DNA from 2 places in the Streptomyces flavovariabilis genome. Region 1 is predicted to be linked to the other one. Evidence: riboswitches for the same ligand, from Rfam matches in the RefSeq annotation. Region 1 holds a riboswitch; the other holds the start of a gene.
What was found. A riboswitch is a leader RNA that binds a small molecule or an ion and turns the genes downstream of it on or off. The one in region 1 is predicted to bind glycine.
Positions count from the first base shown of each region.

Region 2: it holds a riboswitch for glycine, as region 1 does, so the genes downstream of both, gcvT (glycine cleavage system aminomethyltransferase GcvT) here and gcvP (aminomethyl-transferring glycine dehydrogenase) in region 1, are expected to answer to the same signal.

Region 1 covers NZ_JNXD01000028.1:7,044-15,253, forward strand. Annotated here, with positions in the region: gene ftsR (transcriptional regulator FtsR) at 1-589, shown strand, start outside; gene IO24_RS0135455 (bifunctional nuclease family protein) at 674-1,147, shown strand; gene IO24_RS0135460 (MerR family transcriptional regulator) at 1,441-2,124, shown strand; gene IO24_RS0135465 (DNA polymerase IV) at 2,280-3,737, shown strand; gene IO24_RS0135470 (PRC-barrel domain-containing protein) at 3,656-4,030, opposite strand; glycine riboswitch at 4,144-4,239, shown strand; gene gcvP (aminomethyl-transferring glycine dehydrogenase) at 4,415-7,300, shown strand; gene IO24_RS0135480 (TOBE domain-containing protein) at 7,365-7,784, opposite strand; gene IO24_RS0135485 (TOBE domain-containing protein) at 7,850-8,210, opposite strand, start outside.
Region 2 covers NZ_JNXD01000012.1:4,384-12,593, reverse strand. Annotated here, with positions in the region: gene IO24_RS0121975 (ABC transporter substrate-binding protein) at 1-1,231, opposite strand, end outside; gene IO24_RS0121970 (ABC transporter permease) at 1,240-2,238, opposite strand; gene IO24_RS0121965 (enhanced serine sensitivity protein SseB C-terminal domain-containing protein) at 2,583-3,383, opposite strand; gene IO24_RS0121960 (enhanced serine sensitivity protein SseB) at 3,523-4,311, opposite strand; gene IO24_RS0121955 (AAA family ATPase) at 4,707-5,381, opposite strand; glycine riboswitch at 5,603-5,702, shown strand; glycine riboswitch at 5,703-5,822, shown strand; gene gcvT (glycine cleavage system aminomethyltransferase GcvT) at 5,861-6,979, shown strand; gene gcvH (glycine cleavage system protein GcvH) at 7,083-7,460, shown strand; gene glyA (serine hydroxymethyltransferase) at 7,469-8,210, shown strand, end outside.

The DNA.
Region 1 (8,210 bases):
CATCGAGCCGCAGCGGACCCCGTCGGGGTATCGCAAGTTCAGCGCCCATGACGTCGAGCGCCTCGGTCACGTCCTGAGGATGCAGCGGGACCACTATCTGCCCCTGAAGGTGATCCGGGAGCACTTGGAGGCCATGGAGCGCGGTGAGGCCGTGCAGCTGCCGGTCGTGGGCCGTCAGCGGGACGGTGAATCCGCGTCCGAGCCGTTCGAGGGGCCCACAGCGGCCAGGATCGGGCGCGAGGAGCTGCTCGCGGCCGCCGGTGTCGACGAGCAGGAGCTCAAGGAGTGGGAGTCCTACGGGCTTCTCACCCCACTGGAGGACGGGGCCTACGACGCCGAGGCGGTCACCGTCGCCCTGCTCGTCGTCGAGCTCGGGCGGTTCGGGATCGAGCCCCGGCACCTTCGGGCGATGAAGGCCGCGGCCGACCGTGAGGCCGGGCTCGTGGACCAGGTGGTGGCCCCGCTGAGGCGGCACCGGAACCCGCAGACCAGGGTCCATGCCGAGGCCCGCACCAAAGAGCTGGCGGGTCTCACGGTGAAGCTGCACGCCGCGCTGGTGCGGACGGCGCTCGGCGTACGGCTGCCCTGAGGCGCCCGCGCGCTCGGGGCCGGATCGGGCGCCCGATGCGGGCCCGACTACCCAAACGTCCCGAGCACGGCCTAGGGTTGCTGTGTGAACGAGCTCGATGTCGTAGGTGTCCGGGTCGAAATGCCCTCCAACCAACCGATCGTGCTGCTGCGTGAAGTGGGAGGCGACCGTTACCTCCCCATCTGGATCGGACCGGGGGAGGCGACGGCGATCGCCTTCGCCCAGCAGGGCATGGCTCCCGCGCGGCCGCTGACACACGACCTGTTCAAGGACGTGCTGGAAGCCGTCGGCCAGGAGCTCACGGAAGTGCGCATCACGGACCTGCGTGAGGGCGTCTTCTACGCGGAGCTGGTCTTCGCCAGCGGCGTCGAGGTGAGCGCCCGCCCGTCCGACGCCATAGCGCTCGCGCTGCGCACCGGGACGCCGATCTACGGCAGTGACACGGTGCTCGACGACGCCGGCATCGCCATCCCGGACGAGCAGGAGGACGAGGTGGAGAAGTTCCGCGAGTTCCTCGACCAGATCTCCCCGGAGGACTTCGGCAGCAGCAGTCAGTGAGCTCCTGGGGGAGCGGCAGCGATCTGCGAGACGTGTGGGCGGCCCGGGCGGACGATGTGGTCCGCAGGGCCGCCCGCCGTATGAGTGACGGGTGAAAATACCCGCATGTGCCGGTGGCGAGTGAGAGCGTCACAGGGCCCGTTCCGAAGACATTCGGCTAGCCTTTCCCCGCGGCGGGGCACGGGAAACCACTCTCAGGGTGATTATCACTCGGCGTGGCGAGTGTGGCGATCGTTGACGCACCCCTGGTGACTGCCTACCGTCGAGAAGGCAGGTCAAGGACGGAGGTCGGCGTGAGAAGCAGCGGCGACGGTACGGCTGGGGGCGGCCCCGAGCGCAGTCTCAGGGCGAGCGGTCCGTACCCTCCCCCCGGCTCACGGCCCCTCCCGGGCGGAGGATGCCCCCAGCCCGGTGGCGCGGCCGAGCACGCTCCGCCGCGACCGACAGCGGTGCCGAGCAGCGGAGGGGCGACGTCCATGGCGTCCGAGCAGATCGGCTATCGCGGCCCCACGGCCTGTGCGGCCGCCGGTATCACCTACCGGCAGTTGGACTACTGGGCCCGCACGGGGCTCGTCGAGCCGAGCGTGCGCCCCGCGCACGGGTCCGGGACGCAGCGGCTGTACAGCTTCCGGGACGTGGTCGTCCTGAAGATCGTCAAGCGGTTCCTCGACACCGGGGTGTCACTGCAGAACATCCGCACGGCCGTCCAGCACCTCAGGGAACGCGGTTTCAGTGATCTGGAGCGCATGACGCTGATGAGCGACGGCGCGACGGTCTACGAGTGCACCTCGCCCGACGAGGTCCATGCCCTGCTCCAGGGCGGTCAGGGCGTGTTCGGGATCGCCGTGGGTGTGGTGTGGCGGGACGTCGAGAGCGCGCTGTCCCAGCTGCACGGTGAGCGGATCGACACCGGCGAGACCCTGGTCGGGTCCAACCCGGCGGACGAGCTGGCGCGTCGGCGGAACCGGGCCGTCTGAGCCGTCCGGCAGCGCGGGACGCACGCGGTGGCAGGAGGCGGGACGTTTCCGCGCCGGGGTGCAAGCGGTTTCTCGTGGGGCGCTCAGGGCCCCGCGCGGGGCGTTCAGGGTGCCGGCGAGGGACGTTGTCAGTGGTGTAGGGCAGCATCGGAGTTGTGAGAACCGCGCCCACGATCCTGCATCTCGACATGGATGCCTTCTTCGCCTCGGTGGAGCAGGCGTCCAAGCCGAGTCTGCGCGGGAAGGCCGTGGTCGTGGGCGGGCTCGGGCCGCGGGGTGTGGTGGCGACCGCGTCGTACGAGGCGCGGGTCTTCGGGGTGCATTCGGCGATGCCCATGGGCCAGGCCCGGCGGCTCGTGCCCAACGCCGCGTATCTCGTGCCGCGCTTCACCTTCTACCGGTCGATCAGCGAGCGCGTCATGGAGCTGCTGCGTGCGCTGTCGCCGCTGGTGGAACCGCTGAGCCTCGACGAGGCGTTCGTGGACCTGGAGGCCGGGGGAGTGGCCTGGGACGAGCGGTCGGCGCGGCTGGCCGGGGTGAAGCTGCGCGCGGACATCCGGGCTGTCACGGGCCTCACGGGGTCGGTGGGTCTCGCCGCCTCCAAGATGCTCGCGAAGATCGCCTCGGAGGAGGCCAAGCCCGACGGGCTGGTGGTCATCGAGCCGGGGAGCGAGCGGGCGATGCTCGGGCCGCTGTCGGTGCGGATCCTGCCGGGGGTGGGGCCGGCGACGGGTGACCATCTGCGGCGGGCCGGGATCACCACGGTGGAGGAGATCGTCGAGGCGGGCGAGGACGAACTGGTCCGGCTGCTGGGGAAGGCGCACGGGCACGGTCTCTACGCCATGGCGCTGGCGCGGGACGACCGGCCCGTGGTGGCGGAGCGCGAGACGAAGTCGGTGTCGGTCGAGGACACCTACGACGTCGACATCCACGACCGGACGCGGGTCGGGCTGGAGGTGCAGCGGCTCGCCGAGCGGTGCGTGCGGCGGCTGCGTGGGGCCGGGCTGTCCGGGCGGACCATCGTGCTGAAGGTGCGGCGCTACGACTTCTCGACGCTCACCCGGTCCGAGACGCTGCGCGGACCGACGGACGATCCCGCCGTGATCCGCGAGGCGGCGGGCAGATTGCTGGACTCGGTGGACACGACGGGCGGGGTGCGGCTGCTCGGGGTGGGGGTCAGCGGGCTCGCCGACTACACGCAGGAGGACCTGTTCGCGCAGGCGGCGGGGGAGCGGGCGGTCGCGGAGGGGCCGGTCGAGGAGCACACCGCGGCGCCCGCCGAGGAGCAGCCGGCGTCGCTCGCCGAACGGCGGTGGCCCGCCGGGCACGACGTGCGCCATGCCGAGTTCGGGCACGGCTGGGTGCAGGGCAGCGGCCTGGGGCGGGTCACCGTACGGTTCGAGACGCCCTCCTCGGAGCCCGGCCGCGTGCGGACCTTCCGGGTCGACGATCCGGATCTTGAGGCGGCCGACCCGCTGCCGTTGGTGTTAGGCGGGCCCGAAGGAGGGGGCGGAGTGCCCGGGGCGGGGTCTCAGGCAGTCTCGTCGGTGCCCGCCAGCTTGCCGAAGTCGTGGTCCGGCAGCGGGGGCGGGGCGGCGACGTCGAGGCCGTAGTGGTGGTAGAGCTGCAGTTCCTGCTCGGGGGAGAGGTGACGGCCCACACCGAAGTCGGGGGCGTCCTTGATCAGGGCGCGGTCGAAGGGGACGTGGAGGGCGCCCTCGATCAGTTCGCTGGGTTCCAGGGGGACGAACGCGTCTCTGCTGAACAGGCCGGTCCGTATGGCCGCCCACTCCGGCTCGCCGGTGGCGTCGTCGAGGTAGACCTCGTCGATCGTGCCGATCCTGGTCCCGTTGCGGTCGAACGCCTTGCGGCCGATCAGGTTGCGCGGATCGATATCGGTTCGCACGGGCCCTCCACATGGTCGCACCTCATCCGTAAACACTACAAAACGGTACAAGCGGGGATGCGGCCACTCGAAGGTTCGTGCGTTGACCTCGCTGGTACGCTGGCAGCGGCTGTTGACCCCGTGCGGGAGAGTCCTCCAGACACCATCGGAGGCGCCGAAGGAGCAAATCCTCCCCGGAATCTCTCAGGCTCACGTACCGCACGGACGAGGTCACTCTGGAAAGCAGGGCGGGTGTCGACGGCTTCCGCTCTCACCGACGGTGAAAACCGGAGGCCTTCGGGCGATCCGGTGAAGCTCTCAGGTCGAGATGACAGAGGGGGAGGCCGTTCGGGTACCCGCGCCGTGGTGCCCCTCGAAGGTCGTGTCGACCAGGAGGCCTCCGTAATGACCGCCCACCGCATTCCGCTCTCCGAGCTCGAAGAGGCAGTCCCCTTCGAGCAGCGCCACATCGGCCCCGACCACGAGGCCTGCGCCAAGATGCTCGCCCAGGTCGGCTACGGCTCGCTGGACGAGCTCACCGCCGCCGCGGTCCCGGCCGTGATCGCCAGCGCCGAGGCACTGGACCTGCCGGGCGCCCGCAGCGAGGCCGAGGTGATCGCCGAGCTGCGCTCCCTCGCCGACCGCAACCAGGTCCTCGGTTCCATGATCGGCCTCGGCTACCACGGCACGTTCACGCCGCCGGTCGTCATGCGCAACGTCATGGAGAACCCGTCCTGGTACACGGCCTACACGCCGTACCAGCCGGAGATCTCGCAGGGCCGGCTCGAGGCGCTGCTCAACTTCCAGACGATGGTCGCCGACCTGACCGGACTGCCGACCTCCGGCGCCTCCCTGCTCGACGAGGGCACGGCGGCCGCCGAGGCCATGGCGCTGTCGCGGCGTCTGGGCAAGAACAAGAAGGGCCTGTTCCTGGTCGACGCGGACGCGCTGCCGCAGACCATCGCCGTGATCCGGACCCGGGCCGAGCCGACGGGGGTCGAGGTCGTCGTGGCCGACCTCAGCGACGGCATCCCCGCCGAGGTCGCCGAGCGCGAGATCAACGGCGTGCTGATCCAGTACCCGGGCGCCTCCGGTGCCGTGCGGGACATCAAGCCGGTCATCGACCAGGCGCACGGTCTCGGGGCACTCGTCACCGTCGCCGCCGACCTGCTGGCGCTGACGCTGCTGAAGTCGCCTGGTGAGCTCGGCGCGGACATCGCCGTCGGGACGACGCAGCGCTTCGGCGTGCCCATGGGCTTCGGCGGACCGCACGCCGGCTACATGGCGGTCGGGGACAAGATGGCGCGCAGCCTGCCCGGGCGGCTCGTCGGAGTGTCCGTGGACGCCGACGGGAACAAGGCCTACCGGCTGGCGCTGCAGACGCGTGAACAGCACATCCGCCGCGAGAAGGCCACCAGCAACATCTGCACCGCCCAGGTGCTGCTCGCCGTCATGGCCGGCATGTACGCCGTCTACCACGGCCCGGAGGGCCTCAAGGGCATCGCGCGGCGCACCCACCGGTACGCCACGGTGCTCGCCGCCGGGCTCGCGAACGGCGGGGTCGAGGTCGTGCACGGGTCCTACTTCGACACGCTGACCGTGCGCGTCGAGGGCCGGGCCGCCGACGTCGTGGCCGCCGCGCGGCACAACGGGATCAACCTGCGGCTCGTGGACGCCGACCACGTCTCGATCGCCTGCGACGAGACCACCACGCGGAACCAGCTACGTGCCGTATGGGCCGCTTTCGGTGTCGAGGGAGTCATCGAGGCGCTGGACGCAGCCACCGAGGACGGGCTTCCGAACGCGCTCCTGCGGACCGACGAGTACCTGACGCACCCCGTCTTCCACCAGCACCGCTCCGAGACCGCCATGCTGCGCTACCTGCGCCGGCTGGCCGACCGCGACTACGCGCTCGACCGGGGCATGATCCCGCTGGGCTCCTGCACCATGAAGCTCAACGCGACCACCGAGATGGAGCCGGTCACCTGGCCCGAGTTCGGGCAGATGCACCCCTTCGCGCCCGCCGAGCAGGCCGGGGGCTACCTCACGCTCATCCACGAGCTGGAGGACCGGCTCGCCGAGGTCACCGGCTACGACAAGGTGTCCCTCCAGCCGAACGCCGGATCGCAGGGCGAGCTGGCCGGTCTGCTCGCCGTCCGCGGGTACCACCGGGCCAACGGGGACGAGCAGCGCACGGTGTGCCTGATCCCGTCGTCCGCGCACGGCACCAACGCCGCCAGCGCGGTGATGGCGGGCATGAAGGTCGTCGTCGTGAAGACCGCCGAGGACGGCGAGATCGACGTCGAGGATCTGCGGGCGAAGATCGAGCAGTACCGCGACGAGCTGGCCGTGCTGATGATCACGTACCCGTCCACGCACGGGGTGTTCGAGGAGCACGTCGCCGACATCTGCGCGCAGGTGCACGAGGCGGGCGGGCAGGTCTACGTCGACGGGGCCAACCTCAACGCGCTCGTCGGGCTCGCCAAGCCGGGGCACTTCGGCGGGGACGTCTCGCACCTGAACCTGCACAAGACCTTCTGCATCCCGCACGGCGGCGGCGGTCCCGGCGTCGGCCCGGTCGCGGTGCGCGAGCACCTGGCGCCCTACCTGCCGAACCACCCGCTGCAGCCCGAGGCCGGCCCCGAGACGGGCGTCGGGCCCATCTCGGCGGCGCCGTGGGGCTCCGCCGGCATCCTGCCCATCTCGTGGGCGTACGTCCGGCTGATGGGCGGCGAGGGGCTGAAGCGGGCCACGCAGGTGGCCGTGCTCAGCGCCAACTACATCGCCAAGCGGCTGGAGCCGCACTACCCGGTGCTCTACACCGGTCCCGGCGGGCTCGTCGCGCACGAGTGCATCATCGACCTGCGGCCCCTGACGAAGGCGACCGGCGTGAGCGTCGACGACGTCGCCAAGCGGCTGATCGACTACGGCTTCCACGCGCCGACCATGTCGTTCCCGGTGGCCGGGACGCTGATGATCGAGCCGACCGAGTCGGAGGACCTGGCCGAGCTGGACCGGTTCTGCGAGGCGATGATCGCCATTCGCGCGGAGATCGAGAAGGTCGGCTCCGGCGAGTGGCCCGCGGACGACAACCCGCTGCGCGGCGCCCCGCACACCGCCGGTGCGCTCGCCGGCCAGTGGGAGCACGCCTACAGCCGTGAGGAGGCCGTCTTCCCCGCCGGGGTGTCGACCGCCGACAAGTACTGGCCGCCGGTGCGCCGCATCGACCAGGCCTTCGGCGACCGGAATCTGGTGTGCTCCTGCCCGCCGCTGGACGCGTACGAGGACTGATCGGCCGACAGGTCACAGGGAGGGGCTCCGCGGTGCGGGGCCCCTCTCGCCGTTCGCCGGCGAGTCATGCGGTGGCGAGCGCCACGTCGGTCGCCTTGATCAGGGCGACGACGGGGATCCCGGGCGACAGGGCCAGGTCTTCCGCCGCGTCCCTGGTGATCGCGGCGGTCAGTTCGCCGCCCCCGACCGTGACGCGGACCGAGGCCATCGCGTCACCGGCCGCGATGGCCGTGACCGTACCGGGGAGCTGGTTGCGGATCGACAGGCCCTCGACGGGCGCGGTGGCCAGGGAGACCTCCGTCGCCTTCAGCAGGGCGCGCACGGCGGTGCCCGGGATGAGGCGGAGGTCATCCGCGGCCTCGCGGGTGATCGCCGCGGTGAGGTCCTGGCCGCCGGTGAGGCGGACCCTGACCGTCGCCATGGCCTCGCCCGGGGTGACGGCCGTGACGGTGCCGGGGAGCTGGTTGCGGATGCTCAGGCTCATGGGTGCACGGTAGCCCGGCGGGTGCTTCCGGCCCGGTACGCGTGCGTCCGCGTCGCCTGGGCTGTTCAGACGCGGTCGATGTGGACGTTCGTCGACTTCACGCGGGCCGTCGCCTCCATGCCGACCTCCAGGCCCAGTTCCTCCACCGCCTCACGGGTGAGCAGGGAGACGAGCCGGTGCGGGCCCGCCTGGATCTCGACCTGGGCGGCGACGTCGCCGAGTTTGATCGCGGTGACGATGCCGGGGAAGGCGTTGCGGGCCGAGGTGTACGGGGCGTCCTCCTCGGCGGCGCCGGACCGGGCGAGTTCGACCGAGAACGCGGCCAGGTCCCGTCCGTCGATGAGCCGTCGCCCGGCCTCGTCGCGGTGGGTCGTGATGCGGCCCGCGTCCGCCCAGCGGCGGGCGGTGTCCGGGCTCACGCCGAGC
Region 2 (8,210 bases), on a different contig from region 1:
ACGCCTTCAGCGCCGCCTTGGCCTTGGCCGCGTCACCCTTGTGACCGTCGGTGGCGTAGGTGTCGAACTTGGTGTAGCCGTTCACCGACGGCGGCAGCAGCGTGGTCGCCACGTCGCCCTTCGGCGAACCGCCCATGGCGTCGAGCACCGACTGCTTGTCGAGGCCCCACTGCACGGCCTTGCGGCACTCGGCGTTGTCGAACGGCTTCACGTTGACGTTGAGCGCGATGTACTGCGTCGCACCCGCGTACGAGCTGTCCGTCTGGTTGGCGTACTTGCCGCGCAGCACCTTCGGCTGGGTCTGCGGCTGCACACCCGTGCCGGCCGCGTCAGCCGTGATCTTGTCGGAGAGCAGGTTGTTGTCGACCGTGACCGGGTTGACCTTGAACTTGATCGAGATCTTGTCCGGCAGGGCCTTGCGGACCGGGTCCGTCTTGGCGTCCCACTGCGGGTTGCGCACGAGGGTGGCGCCGCGGCCCTCCTCGTAGGACTGGAACTGGTACGGGCCGGAGGACTGGATGGCCTGCACGTACTTCGCGCCGGTGTCCTTGGACTTCGGCACCGGAGCCGTCTGCGAGAACGTCGCCAGGTAGTCGAAGTCGGCGAACGGCTGCTTCAGCTTGAAGACGATCGTCCGGTCGTCCGGCGTCTCGATGGACTTGATGCCCTCGGCGGACTTGTCCTTGTAGGGGCCCTTGTACTTGTCGCCGCCCTCCAGGTACGACTTGAAGTACGTCGGGCCGTTGGACAGCGCCTCGGGCGCGAAGTTGGAGCGCTCGATGGCGTACTTCACGTCCTTGGACGTCACCGGGGTGCCGTCCTGGAACTTCACACCCGCACGCAGCTTGTACGTCCAGGTCTTGGCGTCCGGGCTGGACTTGCCGAGTCCCTCGGCGAGGTCCGGCACTACCTCCAGGCCTTCCTTGCCCGCCGCCGGCTTGAACGTGGTGAGCGTTCTGCCGTAGAGGCGGGAGAAGTTCTGGACCCAGCCGTAGTACGTGTTGCCCGGGTCGAGGGAGTCCGGCACGTCCGAGTGCTCGTACGTGACCGTCCCTCCCTTCTTGTCCGACGCGTTGACGATCGAGTTCAGCGCGGCGTCCTTCTTGCCGTTGCCTCCCCCGTCGTTGTCGTCACCTCCGCCGCCGCACGCGGCAGCACCCAGCGACAGTGCCAGGACCGACGCAACGCCGGCGGTCACCCTTCTCGTCTTCACCTGAGGAAGCCCCCTCATTCGATGGATCACTTGCTGCGAGGGTCGAGGGCGTCACGCAGCCCGTCACCCAGCAGGTTGAAGGCCAGGACGGTGATGAAGATCGCCAGTCCGGGCACGAACATGTACTGCGGATCAGCCGTGTAGAGGTCCACAGCGTTGCTGAGCATGCCGCCCCAGGAAGCCTGCGGCGGAGCGATACCGACACCGAGGAAGCTCAGTGCGGCCTCGAAAAGGATGTTCGTCGGGATGATCAGCGTCGAGTAGACGAGGATCGGCGCGACGAGGTTCGGGAGCAGTTCCCGGAACAGGATGTACGGGCCGCGTGCCCCGAGGCTCGTGGCGGCCTCGATGAACTCCCGCTTGCGCAGGGTCATCGTCTGGGCGCGCACGATGCGGCCGATGTACGGCCAGCTGAAGAAGCCGATCACGAAGATCAGCACGCAGATGCGCAGGGACAGGCCTTCGAGGCCGAAGAAACCGTCCTGCACCGAGGCCGAGATCGAGATGGCGAACAGCAGCAGCGGGAACGCGAGGAAGGTGTCCATCAGCCTGCTGATGACGCTGTCGATCCAGCCGCCGTAGTACCCGGCCACGACACCGAGCACGGTGCCGAGGCACACGGACAGCAGTGTGGCGCCGCCCGCGACCAGGAGGGAGACCCAGGAGCCGTCGATGATGCGGGCGAGCATGTCGCGGCCGTACTGGGGGTCCACACCGAGCGGGTGGTCCCAACTCATACCTCCCCAGCCGCCCTTGGGGGCGAGCAGCGCCGGGTCGATGAGGTCCTGGTTGAACTTGTTCGGATCGAGGTTGAAGATCCACTGGATCGGCTTGGAGAACACCGCCATCAGCACGAGCAGGATGACGACGACGCCTCCCGCCATCGCCACCTTGTCCCGCTTGAAGCGCATCCAGGCGATCTGGGTGAGCGAGCGCCCTTCGATCTGGCTCTTCTTGACCCCGGAGAGCACGGCCTCGGGCTGTGCTCCGGCTTCCGCCCCGGTGGTCTCGATCGGTGCGGTCACGGTGCGATTGACCCCTCTCGGGCCGGCGATCGCCGAGCCCCTGGCTGCCGCTGTAGCGGTTTTGTTTGTCTCATCCACGAGACCGACCCGGCCCGTGTCTTGCGGGGAGTCTTCAACGCTTTGGCGATCTGTTGCCAGACTTGGCGATGAATGGATGCGTAAACGTGATGCTGTCTGCGGAGTTCCGTTATCCGGACAGTGAGTAACGGGGGTCGGACGCGCTGAGACAGGGGCATTTTAGGACACAGGTGCGCATTTCACCCCTATCTACGCGCGGAGAGCTGAGGGATTCTCGCGTTCGTGAAATGGCGCGGGAGGGGCTCCGGGAGGCTGCTTCCAGCCGATCAGTACCGGCCTTGAGCCGGAGGGTATCCGTAGCCGGAGGCCGGGGCCTGGACGGGGGCGGTGGCGTGCGCCTCGCGGTCGTAGAAGGGGCGGGCGCTCGCGCGCAGCCACATGGCGACCGGGTCGTGCTCGTCGGACATGGCGACGGTCGACACGGGGAGCCCGTCCGGCACGGCACCGAGGGACTGCTGCATCATCGCGCGCACGGAGTCCACGGCCGGCGGCGAGGTGTCGTACACATCCAGTCCGATGGCGAGGTACGGCGCCCCGAGCGCCGGCTGCACCCAGGCGCGGCGCAGCGAGCGGACCGCCGGAGTGCGGTGGGCGTTCTGCGCGAGCAGGGCGTAGAACTGCGGGATCTCGATGGCCGGTTCGGACAGGCGCAGCGGGCCGGCGGGCTGGCGGTCCAGGCCCGTGGCGATCCGGCGCAGGTCGAGCCAGGGGATGCCGACGCCGCCGCCGGGGGCGTGCGGGTTGAGCCAGAGGCCGAAGTGGTCGGGGTAGAGCGCGCGGGCGACGTCGACGCCGTCGACCACCTCGTACGAGCGGTTCCAGCCACTGGCCGAGAGCTCCTGGGCGGACGTCACGCAGGGGGCGTAGCCGCAGCCGTCGACGTCCATGTTCCCGTACTGGGCGTCGGGGGAGCCTGCCTGGCCGTGCCACAGGAGCATCCAGATCTGGCCGGTGTGCGGGGTCGCGAGCGCGCGCAGGAGTGCCTCGTAGGCGTCGTAACGCCCGGGCGTGACCTGGCGCAGCATGTGCTCGACCTGTCCGGCCGCGGCCGTGCCGCTCGCGCTCACCTTTACCGCCCCTTCGTACAACGCCTCGACCGTGCCCTAGCTTAAGCCCGCCCGCCGGACGCGGAACCTGATGGCGTCGCGCGGGTGCGGGCCGTGTGGGGTTCTCGCGCCGTTCCCCCCGCCCCTTCGGCGCGTTGCCCTACCGTTGGTAGAAGGGCCGGACCCGGTCTCTCATCCAGTTGCCCACCGGGTCCTCCGTCACGTCCAGGAGCACCAGGTTGACCGGCCAGGGGGCCGGGGCGGCGGTGACGGCACGGGTGAGGGCGTCCAGGGGGAGGGCGCGCAGGTCGCCTTCCCACTGGGAGAGTTCGACGCCCACGAACATCACCGGGTCGGCGGTCTCGATCACCGCGAGACAGCGGCGTGCCGTGACGACCACGCCGGTCGCCTCGAACTCGGCGGAGGCGGCGGCCAGGAAGTCCACCGGGTCGTCCTGCCAGTCGGGTTCGAAGAGGCGGACCCGGCCGCCGCTCGCGGGACCGTCCAGCGGGGTCCGGCCGGCCCGGCACAGCTCCGCCACGGCGGGCGGCGGGAGCGGGATGCCGACCACGCCGCCGGGGTTGATGGCTATCCCCGCGTGCGGGGGCAGACCGCGGGCGAACTCCACGGCCGGCGCGATGGTGTACGACATGTGCGAGCCGGCGACCTGGCGGAACTGCTCCTCTGAGCTGAACACCGGCACGAACGCCTGGCCGTCGATCTCGATGCCGGGCAGGTCGAGGGGGCCGCTGTGCGGGCCGCCGCCGCTGGGCAGCGGGATCCATACGAAGCTCCGGCCGAGCACCTCGACGATCCGCCCGCCGGCCGCCGGTCCGGCGCTGAGGGAGGCCGAGAGCACCTCCTCCAGCTCGTTGCCGGGCCAACCGCCGTGCGGGTGGGTCTGCGTCTGCGCCGGAAAGTCCGCGGAGAAGTCCGCCGGGATGTCCATCTGCCTACCGCCTGCCTGGAACCACTGCTGTGGCTCAAAAGGCTAACGGCTCAGGGGCGCGGGGAGGTCGGGCTGTGGACGGTGGGGTGGGCGCCGGCGGACGAGGTTGAGCCCGGAACCGCCCGTGCGCCACACCGCGCGACCGCAGGCGGCCGGCCCGGAGGCCTGTCCGTGAGCCCGCGGCGCAGGGATGCGACGGGTCGGCACGAGGACCACGGCACGTGCCCCCGAGGCGGCCGCCCCTGAGGCCGGCCACATCCCACCGGGCACAGCACTCCTGGAGGCGGCGGGACCAACGCACGCACCACAGCGCACGCTCCCAGGCAGCGGCCCCGGAGGCCCAGCCACCTCCCACCGGCGCGCGACACTCGTACGCCGCCCCGGCCCCAGCCCCCTCAGCCCGTGAAGCCGATTCTGTGGAGCGCGTTCGCCGCGTCCCGGTCGGCCAGGACGGCGGAGCCGCAGCCGGAGGGGAGGTCGCCGCGTTCCACCGCGTGCAGGAGGCGGGTGCTCGCGGCGCGGTGGCGCAGGAACGCGTAGCGCGAGACGCCGCGGCCCCGGTCGCGCTGGCCGGCCAGGGCCTGCTCGGGGGTGACGTCGAGGAGGAGCAGGTGGAGCGTGCCGCCCCGGCGGCGGGCCTCGCGGGCGAGCCAGCGGCGAACCCAGGCCTGTGTGCCGCAGTCGTGCACCACGAGGCCCTCACCCGTGCGCAGGGCACGGCGCAGCCCGGCGTAGTGGGCGAGGCGGACGAGCGGGCGGTAGAGCGCGTACGGCAGGGCGCGCGGCATGCGGCGGGCCCAGCGGTCACGGGTGTCCTGGGAGTCGACGCGCCGGTCCGGCACGGTGCGCCGCATCAGCGTGGACTTGCCGCTGCCGGGCAGTCCCGTGACCACGACGAGGTCGCGGGGGCCGAACAGCAGCGCGCGCGGGCCGCGCCCGGCGCGGTCGCGCAGATCGCGGACGACCGGCGCCGGCGCCGGCACCGGGGCGCGGACCGCCCGGACCGGAGCGGCGGCCGGCTGCTCGGGCAGCGCCATGCCCGTCGTCGCGTACGCGGTGGTCCTGTTCACCGTGATCGTCCTCCCCTGGGGCCAGGTACGGAGTCCCATCCCCGCCGAGTGTAAAGAGAAGGTAATGCCGCAGGCCTCTCATTTACGTTCTTGTCCTGCAACAGGGCTGCTACAGGTCTCTGTGTCCGGCGGGCGGACTCGTGCACTCCCTGTGAAAGGTCCCCCTGCCGCGCCGGAAGGATGCGTGCAATGATGTGCCCGCCAACTGCATACCGGCCGTTTGAATCCGCGCGGGAGAGTCCCCAGCACCGCAAGAGCTGGGGCGCCGAAGGAGCAAGTCCCTCCCTTGAATCTCTCAGGCCCCGTTACCGCGCGGGCGAGGCACATCTGAAAAGCGGGCCGTCCCCTCCGCACGACGGAGGCGTGGCCCCACCCAAGGTGCAAGCCAGGACCCGTGCGGTCATGGCGAACCTCTCAGGTTCCGATGACAGATGGGGAGGAACGACCTCGCCCGTCATGCCCTTGGAGACGACCGACCGATGAGCAGTACGCCACTGCGCCACACCGCGCTCGATGCCCTGCATCGTTCGCTCGGCGCGACGATGACCGACTTCGCCGGCTGGGACATGCCCCTGCGCTACGGCTCCGAGCGCGACGAGCACACCGCCGTGCGCACGAAGGCCGGGCTCTTCGACCTCTCCCACATGGGCGAGATCACCGTCACCGGCCCGCAGGCCGCCGCCCTCCTCGACTTCGCCCTGGTGGGCAACATCGGGGGCGTGAAGCCGGGCCGCGCCCGCTACACCATGATCTGCCGGGCCGACGGCGGCATCCTGGACGACCTGATCGTCTACCGGCTCGCGGAGACCGAGTACATGGTCGTCGCCAACGCCTCCAACGCCCAGGTGGTCCTGGACGCGCTGACCGAGCGCGCCGCCGGCTTCGACGCCGAGGTGCGCGACGACCGGGACGCCTACGCGCTGATCGCCGTGCAGGGTCCGGAGTCCCCGGGAATCCTGAAGTCCCTGACCGGCGCCGACCTCGACGGCCTGAAGTACTACGCCGGGCTGCCCGGCACGGTCGCGGGCGTCCCGGCCCTGATCGCCCGGACCGGCTACACCGGCGAGGACGGCTTCGAGCTGTTCGTGAAGCCCGAGCACGCGGTCGAGCTGTGGCAGGCCCTGACCAAGGCCGGCGAGGGCGCCGGGCTGGTCCCCTGCGGGCTGTCCTGCCGCGACACGCTGCGCCTGGAGGCGGGCATGCCGCTGTACGGGCACGAGCTGAGCACCTCCCTGACGCCCTTCGACGCCGGTCTCGGCCGGGTGGTGAAGTTCGAGAAGGAGGGCGACTTCGTGGGCCGTGAGGCCCTGCGCGAGGCCGCCGCCCGCGCCGAGCAGAATCCGCCGCGCGTCCTGGTCGGCCTGATCGCCGAGGGCCGCCGGGTCCCGCGCGCCGGGTACGCCGTCGTCGCCGGCGGCGAGGTGATCGGCGAGGTCACCTCCGGCGCCCCCTCCCCCACCCTCGGCAAGCCGGTCGCGATGGCGTATGTCGACGCCGCGCACGCCGCGCCCGGCACGACCGGCGTGGGCGTGGACATCCGGGGCAGTCACGAGCCGTACGAGGTCGTGGCGCTGCCGTTCTACAAGCGCCAGAAGTAGACACTGGCCGGAGGGCCGCGGCAGCGGTCCCGTGCCCGTCGTCCCAGCTCACCAGTAGTCCCCCCTTCCACAGCACTCCCGCGCGTACAGGAGAATCCAGGCCATGAGCAACCCCGAAGAGCTGCGCTACAGCAAGGAGCACGAGTGGCTGTCGGCCGCCGAGGACGGCGTCTCGACGGTCGGCATCACGGAGCACGCGGCCAACGCGCTCGGCGATGTCGTGTTCGTCCAGCTTCCCGAGGTCGGTGACTCCGTGTCCGCCGGCGAGACCTGCGGCGAGCTGGAGTCGACCAAGTCGGTGTCCGACCTGTACTCCCCCGTCTCCGGTGAGGTCACCGAGGTCAACGAGGACGTCGTGAACGACCCGTCGCTGGTGAACTCGGCCCCCTTCGAGGGCGGCTGGCTGTTCAAGGTGCGGGTCACGGACGAGCCGGGCGACCTGCTCTCCGCCGACGAGTACACCGCGTTCTCCGCGGGCTGAGGAGTCGTATGTCCGTCCTGAACACACCCCTGCACGAGCTCGACCCGGCGGTCGCCGCAGCGGTCGACGCCGAGCTCCACCGCCAGCAGTCCACGCTCGAGATGATCGCCTCGGAGAACTTCGCTCCGGCCGCGGTCATGGAGGCGCAGGGCTCGGTCCTCACCAACAAGTACGCCGAGGGCTACCCGGGCCGCCGCTACTACGGCGGCTGCGAGCACGTCGACGTGGTCGAGCAGATCGCGATCGACCGGGTCAAGGAGCTGTTCGGCGCCGAGCACGCCAACGTCCAGCCGCACTCGGGCGCCCAGGCCAACGCGGCCGCGATGTTCGCGCTGCTGAAGCCGGGCGACACCATCATGGGTCTGAATCTCGCGCACGGCGGGCACCTGACCCACGGCATGAAGATCAACTTCTCCGGCAAGCTCTACGACGTCGTCGCCTACCACGTGGGCGAGGACGGCCGGGTCGACATGGCCGAGGTGGAGCGGCTGGCGAAGGAGTCCAGGCCGAAGCTGATCGTCGCCGGCTGGTCGGCGTACCCGCGGCAGCTGGACTTCGCCGAGTTCCGCCGGATCGCGGACGAGGTCGGCGCGTACCTGATGGTCGACATGGCCCACTTCGCGGGTCTCGTGGCGGCGGGGCTGCACCCGAACCCGGTGCCGCACGCGCACGTGGTCACCACCACGACCCACAAGACCCTCGGCGGCCCGCGCGGCGGTGTGATCCTCTCCACGGCCGAACTGGCCAAGA